Regions from separate parts of the Halobacillus sp. H74 genome, predicted to be linked through region 1. Evidence: a T-box and tRNA genes for the amino acid it is inferred to sense, from the RefSeq annotation. Region 1 holds a T-box; the other holds one or more tRNA genes.
What was found. The T-box of region 1 lies ahead of ACTWPX_RS12585 (valine--tRNA ligase). A T-box ahead of a tRNA ligase gene usually reads a tRNA of that ligase, here a tRNA-Val.

Region 1 (7,235 bases):
CCTGTCAACGAAAATATCCAGGACTTCTTTCACACCTAGTTCACCTGTCAATTCATGGCCGATTTTACTTGTCTCTTTCAGATATGTATTGATCTGATTACTATTGTGATAAAGCATCAGCATACCAGATATGAAAATAAACGGAATTCCGACAAAGAAAATGCCGCTTACTCCGAATTCAGAAAAAACCATGTACAGCACGAAGCCGATCGGAAGGACAAGACATGCTGTCATCATCTCCCAAACCAAACCTTTATCTAACCAGCTCACTTTCTTCCTATATAGTACTTTAGCGACCACCTTGATGGTAAATTGGTTAAGGACCAATTGAGAAAGAGCGTATGATACTATTGGAACAGCATCTGTAATGCTGTCCACTGCTGCTTCCCCATGTGTGCCGCCTAAACCATAGTAAATCAGTGCTGAGACGACAGAGATGAGTAAAAACATAAGAAGATTGATCGGTATGCGATGGGATTGACTTTTTCCTACCCTCATTTTAGCCATCAATGCGAAGATGGCTATCTGCGAGACAATGATTTCAATGAACAATCCATAGTATAGAAATACTGCAAACGCGATACCATGAGTGAAAAATACAGGGTTGTCCCCTATCTGTAAAGGAAACAAAGCGACGATGGACGCAAGAATGATAAATGAAAGGATTTCAACTGTGTTACCTGAGACAACAGGATCCAGCCATGTGTAAAGTCCATAGAGGCTGACCGGCCACACGAATATCCATGTGAGCCACACCATTAATATTTTCCCCTTCGTCAACCTCACCACCCCATCCCTTAGCCCTGTATATATTTAAGACTTTTTTACCATTTGAAAATTCAGAACATTAACATATTATCATAGAGTTGCTCTTGATTCAAAATATTTCCTTACATTTGAGATGAAATATAAGGAGCCTGTGATCAATAATACACCATTTTGTCCCACCTCTTCTGCAGCTAGTTCAATCGCCTCAGAATATTGCGATACTGCAAAAGTCTCTTCAATGGGGGAAAGTTCAGCTAAGTCGGGGGCAGATAAAGACCTCGGAAAATCAAAGGTCGTAGCATAAACCACATCTGCTATATCACTCAGTTGTTTCAACATTTTTTTGACGGGTTTATCCTCTAAAGCGGCATATACTAAAGCGATTTTTTTGCCGTCGTAGTGACTTTTCACTGTCTCAACAAGGGCTCGAGTCCCTTCTTCATTATGAGCACCGTCGATGATAGTCAAAGGCGTGTTCATCACTTTTTCAAATCGTGCGGGCCAAGTTGTCTGTTTGACTCCAACTCCATACAGGCTACGATCTATGAGCACACCTTGAGATTTCATAATTTCCATTGTCTGGAGTGCCAATGCAGCGTTCTCTACTTGATGTCGGCCTTTCATAGAACTTAACAATTCGTCTGTAGCATATTCTTTATTCTTGAATGAGAATACTTCTCCATCAGGAATGCTTCCGCTATGTTCAACATAGAACTCTTTTCCTAAGGTGTGCAAATCTGCATGACATTTTTCAGCTTGCTGGTGAATGACTTTCCAAGCCTCCGCTTGCTTGACTCCTGTCACAACAGGGACCCCTTTTTTAATGATTCCAGCTTTTTCTTCTGCAATCTGTTCTATCGTGGACCCGAGGATGTTCATATGATCAAGACCAATATTCGTAATAGCTGAAAGGATAGGCGTTACAATATTGGTCGAATCATACCTTCCTCCTAAGCCCGTTTCAATCAGAACATAATTTAAATGCTGGTGTGAGAAATAAACCATCGCCATAGCTGTGATGATTTCAAATTCTGTTGGTTCCCCAAATGGTGTACGCTGCAGTTCTTCAGCTAAAGGCTTCATTCTTTCTACAAGGAGAGCAAGGGATTCATCGGAAATCGCCAGCCCGTTCATACTGATTCTCTCATTGAATTTTTCTATATAGGGAGACGTAAACGTGCCAACTGAATAGCCTTGTGCTTGGAGCAAGTGGCGCAAAAAAGAAACCGTTGATCCTTTACCGTTTGTACCAGCGATATGGATGACACGGAGTTTTGCTTCTGGATGACCCAGTTTTTCCATCATCCACGACATTCGCTTTAACCCAGGTTTTACTTTGAATTTCTCTCTTGAGTGGATCCAGTCAATTGCATCTTGGTAGTTCATCAATTCATCCCTCATTTCAAAAATGGGAGAGTACTCCGCAGAATACCCTCCCATACCGATTATGCTTTTAACTCTTTGATGCGTGCTTCTGTTTTCGCACGTTTATCAAGATAGTCTGTTTCTTTTTCACGTTCTTCTTCAACTACATGCTCTGGTGCTTTACTGACAAAACCCTGGTTGGAAAGTTTCTTTTGGACGCGTGTTACTTCCTGATCCCATTTCTTCCATTCGTTCTCAAGGCGCTCGATTTCATCATCAATGTTGATCAGCCCTGCTAATGGAAGATACAGCTCTGCTCCAGTTACAACAGCAGACATTGCTTTTTCAGGTGCCTGAATGTCCGTAGCCATCGTCAATTCACTTGGATTACAGAACCGCTCCAAGTAATCACGGTTTTTCTCAAGTTCATTCAACACTGCTTCGTCTTTCGTCTGGATCATTAACTGAATTTCTTTAGACATTGGTGTATCTACCTCAGCCCGGATATTTCTGACTGATCGAATAATGGACACGAGGCGTTCCATCTCCTGGACCGCTTGCTCATTATGGAAATCTTCACGTACTTCCGGCCATGCCGCCTGAGTGATCGACTCCCCTTCATGAGGCAAGTGCTGCCAAATCTCTTCAGTAATAAATGGCATAAATGGGTGTAGCATACGCATGATTTGGTCCAGTGTATAGGCGAGAATTGACCGTGTTGTTAATATACGCCCTTCATCTTCGCCATATAAAGGAAGTTTCGCCATTTCAATATACCAATCACAGAAGTCATCCCATATGAAGTTGTACAAGTGACGACCGGCTTCTCCAAATTCGTATTTATCGATATTGGTAGTCACCTGTTCTATCGTCTGGTTCAACCGAGTGAGTATCCATTGATCAGCAACTGACTTTTCACCAGAAAGGTCGATATCTTCAAATTTCAAGTCACCCATATTCATCAGTGCGAACCGGGAAGCATTCCATATTTTATTGGCAAAGTTCCAAGTAGATTCTACTTTTTCCCAATGGAACCGCAAGTCCTGCCCTGGTGAAGAACCAGTGGATAGGAAATAACGAAGTGAATCAGCTCCATATTTATCAATGACATCCATCGGATCAACACCGTTGCCTAACGATTTACTCATTTTACGTCCATCCGCATCACGGACAAGGCCATGAATCAATACGTCTTCAAAAGGACGCTCATCAGTGAATTCGAGCGATTGGAAAATCATCCGACTGACCCAGAAACCGATAATATCATAGCCTGTAACAAGTACATTGGTCGGGAAATAGCGTTGGTAATCTTCGCTTTGCTCATCAGGCCAGCCCATAGTCGAAAATGGCCATAGGGCAGAAGAAAACCAAGTATCTAGAACATCATCGTCTTGTTTCCAGTTTTCCAGATCTTCAGGTGCTTCTTTGCCAACATAAACCTCACCGGTTTCTTTATGATACCAAGCTGGAATCCGGTGCCCCCACCATAGTTGACGGGAAATACACCAATCACGTGTGTTCTCCATCCAATGTAAGTATGGTTTTTCAAAGCGATCAGGCACGAAATGGACCTTGTCTTCACCCTTTTGCAATTCAATGGAGGCATCTGCAAGTGGCTTCATGTCGACGAACCATTGAGTGGATAGATAAGGCTCAACAACTGCCCCGCTACGTTCAGAATGCCCTACAGAGTGCATATGGTCTTCAATTTCAAAAAGAACGCTTTGTTCTTGAAGATCTTTGACGATTTGTTTACGACACTCAAACCGATCCACACCCTTATATTTTCCAGCGTTTTCATTCATGGATCCGTCTTCATTCATAACGAGAACTCGCTCTAAGTCATGACGGTTTCCGATTTCAAAGTCATTAGGATCGTGGGCAGGGGTGATTTTCACCGCACCAGAGCCGAAGTCCATATCCACATAATCGTCAGCGACAATTTCGATCTCTCGGCCGATGATGGGTAATACAGCCTTTTTACCAATCAAATGTTTGTAGCGTTCATCTTCTGGATGTACAGCAATGGCTGTGTCACCAAGCATTGTTTCTGGACGAGTGGTCGCGATATCAATGGTGCCTTCATCGTCCTTCAACGGGTATCGCATGTGATAAAATGCACCCTGGACATCTTTGTATTCTACTTCAATATCCGAAAGCGCCGTTTGAGTGGCGGGATCCCAATTGATGATGTATTCTCCGCGATAAACCATCCCCTTTTCATAAAGGGTGACGAAAACCTCTTTTACAGCGTCAGATAAGCCGTCATCAAGTGTGAAGCGCTCACGGGAATAGTCTAATCCGAGGCCCATTTTTTCCCACTGTGCGCGGATGAACTTCGCATATTCATGCTTCCATTCCCACGACTTTTCAAGAAATTTTTCACGGCCAAGATCGTGACGTGATACCCCTTCTTCACGCAGTTTCGCATCCACTTTCGCTTGAGTTGCAATCCCTGCATGGTCCATACCAGGAAGCCATAATACATCATAGCCCTGCATTCGTTTCACACGAGTAAGGATATCCTGCAATGTCGTATCCCATGCATGACCAAGGTGAAGTTTACCTGTCACATTCGGGGGCGGAATGACGATTGTATAAGGTTCCTTATTCTTGTCACCTGTAGCTTCAAAAAATTTACCATCTACCCAATATCGATACCGATCCTTTTCAATTGTGGCAGGATCGTATTTCGTGGGCATCGAAAGATCTTCTTGACTCATTTCGACCTTCCTCCTTCTATTTTCTTTATCAAAATAAAAATCCCTTCCATCCAAAAAAGGACGAAAGGGATTCATTTCCGTGGTACCACCTTAATTTACAGGAATCACTCCTGTACACTCGACTAAGATAACGGCTTCTAACCGGCTTCTCCTACTTCATTGTTCAAAGAAGCTGCATCAAGGGCGACCTTCCATCAACAGGGTTCCTGGAAAACTCTCACCAAATGTTTTCCTCTCTGAAGGAATTGTTCACGTACTCTTCCCTATCTAAGCATTTCACGTATAAAGACTATATTACATATTGTATATAGAAATGACTCATTTAGTCAACTATGGATCAAAAAATGCACAAAAGCCCCTGGACGAATATCCAGGAGCCATCCTTGAATCTGTCAGAAAAGAGGTGCTGTGAGTGAGCCGCTTTTATCGTTACCGTTTGCCACCATGGTGTAGAAACTGGCTTTATGTCATTGAAAAATCGATGTTGCCAATCGTAATTTTCCAAGCGATCAGAACCCTTATTTTCCCCACTACCTTCGATATTTTCCTGTTGGGTCTGGTGTTGGGTATCTTCCTTGCCTTCAAATATAAATGGCTTTAACTTGGAATATAAACGATTTGTCCAGGAGAAACATCTTCTGCGTAATCATTGACGCGCTCCAACTGTTTTACAGAAACGTCATACTTCTCAGCAATAGAGGACATGGTTTCCTCTTCCTGGGCAATATACATCTTCATTTGAGTGTACGTTTCTTCTCTGTTCGGGAACAGATGCTTAAAGATCTGCTTGATCCCGTCCATACCTCCTGGGGCTTCTGCGCTCTCTCGTGATGAAACAGATTCAGAAGAAGAAGGATTCATATCTTCAACCTTCACTTCCCCCCAGTTATCAGTATTTTCATAGGAGTTCTCTTCGGGTGGAGGGCTTTGCTGATGCATATCAGGGGCATGGCCAAAAAACTCAGGAAAGCTTTGCGTTTTCTTATAAAGCCATCTCCCACCTTCATCATCATCCTGATCATTTGGATTTCCAGCATCATTTTCGTCGTTAATCCGAAATACCGGTGCTTCACGTTCTGGAAAAACTGGGCGATCTTCTTGAGCTGGCACTTCCATGTTGACTGGTCCAACCCCTGCAGACTCATCGAAGTCATGCGGATTGGCTGCCGGCGTCTGCTTTTCTTCTACTCCATTGATATTCAAGTGGGCATGCAGCCGAAGTTGACGATTTGCAGGTAGTTCATAGTCAAAGCTTTCAATATCGATCAATACATCTTCTAAATTTGAAACTCTTTCTAAAGGAACCGTGATTTCCACAGGGAAGGCATGCGTAAACAAGTGAACCCCTTCTTCGGAAGGCTCTACATGATCCATAACCCGTACAGACTGAGCGTATGACCCATCCTCTTGATTGGAAGCTTCTCCAGTCGGTATATATTCGCCGGCCAGTTCCACTGTGCCTTTCAGCCGTACTTCATCCCCCAGCTCTTCAATGGTTATTTCGGGCTCAAGCGATATTCCTATCAACTCACGTACTCCCTGTCCTTCCTTAAACCATATCGATTCATCTAAATAAAATGAAAATACATTTTGTTTGTTTTGCATTTTTAGTCCCCTCCCTAAGATCATAAAAACTATTCTCTATTATCACCTTATGCGGAGGTTGGAGTTATATACATCAAGTCAATATAGAAGCTAAAAAAAACGCATGAGTTCAAACTCCATGCGTTTTTTTCTTATTTAATGGTGGAGAATACTTTTTCTGCCGCTTCAATTGTCTTTTCAATGTCTTCATCTGAATGCTTGACTGATAAAAACAAACCTTCAAATTGAGAAGGAGGCAAATAAATACCTTCCTGAACCATCCCCTGGAAGTAGCGGGTGAACATTGCTAAGTCGGATTGGTTTGCTGTTTCAAAATTAGTCACAGGTTCATCTGTAAAGAAGAAACCGACCATGGAACCCGCACGATTTACTGTCAAAGGAACTCCATGCTTCTCAGCTGCTTGCTGATAACCTTCAATAAGACGATCCACTTTCCTATTGATCGCTGCATAAGCATCTTTGGTCATTGCTGAAATCGTCTCGTAACCAGCGGTCATCGCAAGAGGATTACCTGATAAAGTTCCAGCCTGATAGATATCTCCTACCGGGGCTACACGCTCCATGATTTCACGTTTGCCACCATAAGCACCGACCGGAAGTCCACCGCCAATCACTTTACCTAGACAGGTCATGTCCGGGGTAACACCGAAGTGGCCTTGAGCACTATGGTAACCAACACGGAAGCCTGTCATGACTTCATCAAAAATCAGCACAGTCCCATTGTCATCCGTAAGCTGTCGTAAATCCTGAAGGAAGCCTTCATTCGGTGGGACG
Region 2 (7,235 bases), on a different contig from region 1:
TTACATAAGCACAAAATACCTTATATCACAGATGCCTCCATGACCATGGAAAGTCTTAAACGGCTTTTGACGATTCCGTGTGAAGGTGCTTTGCCGGGACATGGTGAATTTGAAGAGGACCCTTGTGAAACGATTGAGCAAAATATCGTCTATCATCAAAAGCTTCTGGACTGGTTACACAGCTATATTAAAGAAGCAAAAGCTGTTACGCAAGAAGAAATTGTCGCGGATATGTGCGCACACTATGACGTCCAGGCCCCTCAATTATCTCAATGGCTCCTGTATCGCACGGCAGTGACCGCATATCTTGTCGGATTAAAAAAAGCAGCCCTCATCGAGGACCGCATTGTCGACAACCGTTGGATGTTTTATCCGATCTTACATACCGAGGATATATAAATCTTTATCCCCTGTTTTATATTCGGCATACATCACTTCCGCTGGTTCGTTATAATCTTGTGCTTTCAGTTGTTGTTCAATCCATTTCTCATCAAAGCCCGTTTCTAGTAAATTGTCCCATAAGATTTCCCCGTCACTGATGATTGTCCGTGGAAGAGGTACGTCCTCTGGTGTCAAGTTCATGTCTTTGCGATTCACGGTTTGGTACTGGGAGGTTTTCAACACGGAAATTGTACCATCAGTTTCCAGCACCGCATACTGAACTTCCCGGAAAGAGAAAACATCTTTGGAACGAAGCAGGTGCTGGAGCTGATTGATATCCAGTTTGCTTTTCTTTAATTGGCTCCGATCAACTTTTCCTTCATAAATGACGAGGGAAGGGCTTCCTTCTAATAATTTACGGCTGCCTTTGAATTTCTCTGTAACAATTTCTGTTCCATAAATCAACAGAGTCCATAATAAAACCGCAAAGCCGATATCAAGGATACCCACTTCAGGGTCATAAAGGGCGTTTCCTACTAATTCACCAAGAACGAGGGCAGCAATGAAGTCGAATGCAGTGATTTGAGTGATTTGCGATTTGCCGAGCACTTTTGTCATTACAAAAAGGGCGGCGAAACCGAATATAGTCTCCGTCGTAATTTGTAAATATTCCATGGAAGCTCACGATCCTTCTCTCAAGTCCTATACGCTACATTCTAGACAAAAGAATTTTATTCTAAACGAAAACCCCTGCCTTTTATATGAAAATTAGGCAGGGGTTTCAATATTTATTCATGAAAGACTTTTTGTCATAGTTACATGAGGGATTCCGGCATCGAGAAATTCATCAGAAACAGTCAAATAACCGATGGATTCATAGAACGCTTCTGCATGGGTCTGCGCGTTCAGTTTGGCTTTGCTATATCCATGCTCACGGATGACTTCTTCCATGGCTTTGATAATCTGCTTGCCATATGATCGGCCACGCTGTTCTTTTGTAACACAGATGCGCTCGAGCTTTCCATATCCTTCGACGAAGCGGAGGCGGGAAGCCGCAACAGGCTGCTCTCCTTCGTAACCGACTAAATGAATCGCGGTATCATCGAACTCATCAATTTCCAATTCCTCAGGTACTTTCTGTTCGTCGACAAAGACGACGCGTCTAACATGGTACGCGTCGTCTTTTTGAACACTATTTGAAACCTTCAAAATATCCATGGAATCACCCTTTACCAAGGCGGAACGTTTCATAAACACTCCAAGCACCGTTCTCAAGCTGGTAAAGAAGCTGGAAGCGGTCGACATGATCCTCAAGATCGAAGTTCAACATCCGCATACTGCCAAAGACATCGGAAAACTCTTCATCAGAAAGTTTCTGGGCAATGGTGATGTGAGGAACGAAAGAAAAATACCGTTCTTCAGGAAGCTCACCCGCATGAAGCATATCATTCAATTCAAAAATCTCATCTGAAGGTTCAATCTTTAAGTAAATCGTGTTGGTTACTGGTGAAAAAGAGCTTACTTTGTAAACACCATAAGAAAAGGGCTCTGTGTTTTTTGCGATTTCACTTAATTCAGGGATGATTTTACTCTCAATTTCACTCTCATCCGCTTCAAAAGGCTCTTTCATCGTAATATGTGGGGGAATCAACGCGTAATGGGGATCATAACGTTTGCGGTAAGAATTCGCCACATCCTGTACTTTTTTTGATGGAAAAACTGCTATTCCGTATCTCATTGGACTAAACCTCCTGATTCTTCCTATATATTACGTTACTCCTTACTAAACATTTTCAATAAAGCACGTTCAAAATCCTTCTGCCACGTTCCCCAGGTATGGTCACCATCGAGTTCGTGGTAAGTATAAGCGAGCGGTTGACGATTTAAAAAGTCACGAAGCTCACGGTTCGGCGCTAAGAAATTCTTCCGTGTACCTTCCGTCCCTTCAACATCCGTCTCTTCATTTCCGATCGTATGATAAATCGTCAGAGAAGAGAAATCCTTCGTCGATTCTACAACCTCTCTCACATGTTGGTCGATATAAGGACTCTGCATAATCACATTACCAAAGATATTCGGGAACTTCACCGCCGTCATCAACGCAAGCGTTCCTGCCAGCGAATCACCGACAAGCGTACGGCCGCGTCCCATGCAGTACCCAGGAAGCTCCTCATCTAGGAAAGGGACGACCTCGCGGATCAAAAAGTTCACATAATCCGATTGTTTTTTCCCATCTGGATGATACTTGTCTTGCCTGTCGTACTTGTCATTATAATGAATGCCGATGAAAATCGTGTTATCGATTTTCTCATCTTTATGCAACTTATCACTCAGCGTGGCCGCACGCCCCATTGAGTAATAGTCATTTCCATCCTGCATGATACAGAAATGGTACTTATACAATGGAGAGAAATTTTTAGGTGTGTACACTCTTAATTTCATCGTTTCATTCAAATATTGGCTGTCTATCGTATATTCTGTCATGGATCCATCTCTACCCATGTTCCGAGCACCTCCTCACAGCATGGAAATTCATTATAAAATTCCCCTAATCCTATACATGTAAACGTTCCATTTTCTATTTTATCATAGAATTGTGCAAAAAGTTGAACAGATGGGTTTTAGCCAAAATTAGATAGGGAAAAGTGTGGTTTACAATTACTTAAAAAAATCTTTATATTCTGTTGACACCTTTTTCGATCCGTAGTATATTATTACTTGTCAGCAAGAAAAGCCGACAAATTCCTACATACGATTCCGTAGCTCAGTTGGGAGAGCGCCACCTTGACAGGGTGGAAGTCGTTGGTTCGAGCCCAATCGGAATCATCCATACAAAGTGCCGAAGTGGCGCGGTTTCCTAGCATAGGGGAGGCCGCGTCACTTCTTTTATTTTTTAGGAAAAGTGTACCGATTGTGGACCAAAAGGAAAAACTAGCTGTTTGCCCTTTTGTAAAATGCTTCATCCATTTTGTTAGTTGCTTTCTGATATGCTGTTCTAATTGCATGACCATAAATAACCATTGTGATCCGAATGTCAGAGCATTAGAAAAGTACAGAGTGATAATCCTTTTCATTCCACAATTCTCCAGCCTCCATTTACTTCTTCATCCCTCCATTATGTACTTAATGCTCTTAATTCTAATTCACACGCTAAAGCTAAAGATAAGAAAAGCCTCTAGTGATGCGGCTGTTCTTTAGCTGCTTCAAATAGTTGCTGAACTTATTAAGGTCGCGACAAAATTACCATAGATGAAGAAGTGTAGATGATCAATGGCCAAGAAGTCCTCTGAACAAGAAAATAAATACATAGATCAACAACGATTTTTCCAGTGATGTGAAATTACCTGCTAAAATGTGATATGCTTACTTATACGAATATGTTGGAACGAGGTGAAGGAATGGAAACCAAATATAGCATCGTCAAAAAATCGATTAAATCGAAAATCTTAGATGGTACGTATGAGCCGCATCAAAAGATTCCCTCAGAAAGCGAAATGATGCGTCAGTTTAATGTAAGTCGACATACGGTCAGGCTGGCGGTTGGGGAGCTTGTCAGTGAAGGCTGGCTCTACCGCGAGCAAGGGGCTGGGACTTTTTGTGCGGATCGTACAGATCAGCAGAGAAAGGAAGCCGGCTCCAGGAAGAATATTGCGATTGTGACGACGTACATTTCCGACTATATCTTTCCTTCGATCATTCGCGGAGCTGAAGCGTACTTGAGTGATCAGGGCTATCATGTCACATTGTTCAATACAAACAATGACCATGAAAAAGAGAGAATTTATCTTGAAAAGATTATCACGCAGGGGTTTGATGGAGCGATTATTGAGCCGACCCAGAGTGCCTTCACAAATCCGAATATCAATTATTATTTAAATCTTGAACGCCTTGATATTCCTTACATCATGATAAATGCCTATTATGATGAACTGGAGCCCGTAAGAGTCGTCGTGGATGACGAACGAGGGGCATTTCTGCAGACAGAGCATTTGATCGAAAATGGCCATAAGGAGATCCTTGGCTTTTTCAAAACCGATGACATGCAGGGAACGCTTAGGATGAAGGGATACTTGAAAGCCCACCGGGAGTATGGGGTGCCGATTACTCCGAAGCATATAGTTACCTATAATACCTCCGGAAAACATACGAAGCCGATCGAAGAATTTGAATGCTTCTTAAATCAGCAGGGACCTCATCCGACAGCGGTTGTCTGCTATAACGATGAACTGGCCATGAAGCTATTGCATATCATTCGCGAGCATCAGCTTCGAGTACCGGACGATATATCAATCATTGGATATGATAATTCTTTTTTGGCAGAAATGTCGGAAGTCAAGCTTACGTCCATTGAACATCCGAAATCAGATTTAGGAAAGACGGCTGGAAAGTTAATCTTAAGCATGATTAGCCGGAAACAAATGAACAAAGATGCGGGGGAAGAAGTGCAAAGCGTGATTTATTCCCCGGAATTGGTGTTGCGCCAATCGACTAAAAAAATCAGCACGCCAAGTAAAAGCTTACAGGATGCAACATAATAATGGAAAGAAGAGGCTGTTACAAAGAATTTTCCCGCTAGAAAACCCGAACGAATTCGTTCGGGTTTTCTTTATGAATCAATACATGCATACGCCGCTCCGGCAACATTCTTCGCTTTCCGCGGGCACGGCCTCAGTCTCCTCAGAAAGCAAAGACCGCTTTTACTTCTGGGGTCTTTGCCTCGTGCTGTTCCCACAGGAGAGTCTACGTATGTTGCCTACGCTCCATTCGAGCCATTCCACCCTATTGTTCGTCTTTTCTAGTGGCAGTTAGTGTTTTGCCCCACCCCCTTCTTTATTTTTTAGTTTTCTTATCAGTATGAGTATCAGTAAAATTTACTGAATATTTTAACTTGTATGGATAAGTTAGTGTATGTATAATGATGTCAAAAGGAGGGAGAAACATGAAAGTAAAAACGATTCCTAACATTGACGTCCATACTAGTCGAGGCGTTCCACCTGATTTGCCATCTAGAGTGAACATCACTATTGATGAAGAGGTAGAGGCAGATGTCGAGGTCAAATGGAACGCCGTGAAAGAACAGGATTTTCAAATACCTGGGAGCTTTAAAGTAGAAGGGACCATTCAGGACAAAGATTACCCGAATCCGTTGATTGAACAAAGAGCGGATCCCTATATTTATCTCCATGAAGATGGTTTCTACTATTTCACTGCTTCCCATCCGCTTTATGACCGCATTGTCCTACGCAGAGCAAGCTCGATTGAAGGATTGCCTGATGCCGAGGAAGTGGTTGTTTGGGAAAAGCATGAGAGCGGCATAATGTCAGAACATATTTGGGCCCCTGAAATACATTTCATTGATGGCAAGTGGTACATCTACTTTGCAGGAGGAGAAAAAGGGGATGTGTGGGCGATACGTCCGTATGTTTTGGAAAATGATCAAGCCAATCCATTGGAAGGTGAGTGGGTGGAAAAAGGACAGATCAATACGGACTTCCAAAGTTTTTCATTAGACGCAACCACTTTTGAACATAATGGTAAGCGCTTTCTTGTGTGGGCGCAAAAAGTTCAAGAAGATACGATCTCTAACTTGTACATCTCAGAAATGGCCAACCCATGGACCATCAAAGGACCGCAGGTGTTACTAGCTACTCCTGAGTATGAGTGGGAAGTACAGGGGTTTGATGTCAATGAAGGCCCGGCTATGATCAGCCGAAATGGCCGCGTGTTTATCAGTTACTCCGGAAGTGCAACGGATGATCGATATGCGATGGGGCTGCTTGAGATCGGTGAGCACAGTGATTTATTAGATCCTGACTCATGGATCAAACATCCCGAACCAGTTTTTGTGTCCAGTGAAGAGACAGAAGAGTACGGACCAGGGCATAACTCGTTTACAACAGATAAAGATGGCACCGATTTGCTTGTATATCATGCCCGGCCCTACAAAAGGATCACAGGTAATCCGTTGTACGATTACAATCGTCATGCTCGGACTCAGAGGATGTTCTGGAAAAAGGATGGAACACCGTACTTTGGATATCCAGGTCTTCGTTTGGAAAAAAGAAAAGTACGAGCAACCGTTCATGTCAAATAAGATACAGTTTTTGGTGCTTAAAGAACCTATTTCAAATAAAGGAGAGGTTTCATGACATTGAAAAAAAGGTTGGGGGAAGGTTGGATTATTGCTGCCTTTAGTCTGGCTGCTTTGTTAGTATTTGCCGTGGGGAATGAGGTTGGGTTGGCGAAAAGCGATGCGTCTCCCCCTGAAGGGAAAATTGAGATGACAGGCGATATTGGAGATTTTGTGCCAGAAGAAATTGATGACCCTGTTCATGATCCATCGATATTTAAGGATGGGGATACGTACTATGTGGTATCCACAGGAGCGTTGAGAACAACGGATGAGCCTGGCGGTATTTTTATCCGTAAGTCAGAAGAAACCATTGGAGGCGAATGGGAAGCGATTGGTGAAATTCCCACACCTGAGTGGACTCAAGCCTATAATGTCGCTCACCTGTGGGCGCCGCATGTTGTGAAGAAAGGCGACACCTTTTATCTTTATTATGCTGCATCTATTTTTGGTACGAACAACTCCGCGATCGGGGCTGCCAAAACGAAAACCCCGGGAGACGTGAATTCATGGGAAGACCTTGGTCCTGTATTAACATCAGAACCAGGGGAGGTCAATTACAATGCTATTGACCCGATGGTCGTAAAAGATAAAGGGAAATGGTGGATGGTCTTTGGCTCTCATTTCAGCGGGATTCATATGCAGGAGCTTGAAAATATGACTGAACCAGTCGGGCCTGTCTATTCAATCGCAAGCCGTGATCAGACGACGGAACATAATACTG

Region 2: it has a tRNA-Val gene. The T-box ahead of ACTWPX_RS12585 (valine--tRNA ligase) is inferred to sense a tRNA for this amino acid. The anticodon was not compared.

What each region holds. Positions count from the first base shown of each region.
Region 1 covers NZ_JBQQCI010000005.1:64,016-71,250, reverse strand. Annotated here, with positions in the region: gene ACTWPX_RS12595 (diguanylate cyclase) at 1-759, opposite strand, end outside; gene ACTWPX_RS12590 (bifunctional folylpolyglutamate synthase/dihydrofolate synthase) at 859-2,154, opposite strand; gene ACTWPX_RS12585 (valine--tRNA ligase) at 2,214-4,856, opposite strand; T-box leader at 4,910-5,135, opposite strand; gene spoVID (stage VI sporulation protein D) at 5,454-6,461, opposite strand; gene hemL (glutamate-1-semialdehyde 2,1-aminomutase) at 6,593-7,235, opposite strand, start outside.
Region 2 covers NZ_JBQQCI010000006.1:249,146-256,380, forward strand. Annotated here, with positions in the region: gene ACTWPX_RS15325 (MBL fold metallo-hydrolase) at 1-399, shown strand, start outside; gene ACTWPX_RS15330 (DUF421 domain-containing protein) at 379-1,056, opposite strand; gene ACTWPX_RS15335 (GNAT family N-acetyltransferase) at 1,174-1,599, opposite strand; gene ACTWPX_RS15340 (YjcG family protein) at 1,604-2,119, opposite strand; gene ACTWPX_RS15345 (alpha/beta hydrolase) at 2,155-2,883, opposite strand; tRNA gene ACTWPX_RS15350 (tRNA-Val) at 3,135-3,207, shown strand; gene ACTWPX_RS15355 (GntR family transcriptional regulator) at 3,780-4,916, shown strand; gene ACTWPX_RS15360 (family 43 glycosylhydrolase) at 5,321-6,475, shown strand; gene ACTWPX_RS15365 (arabinan endo-1,5-alpha-L-arabinosidase) at 6,527-7,235, shown strand, end outside.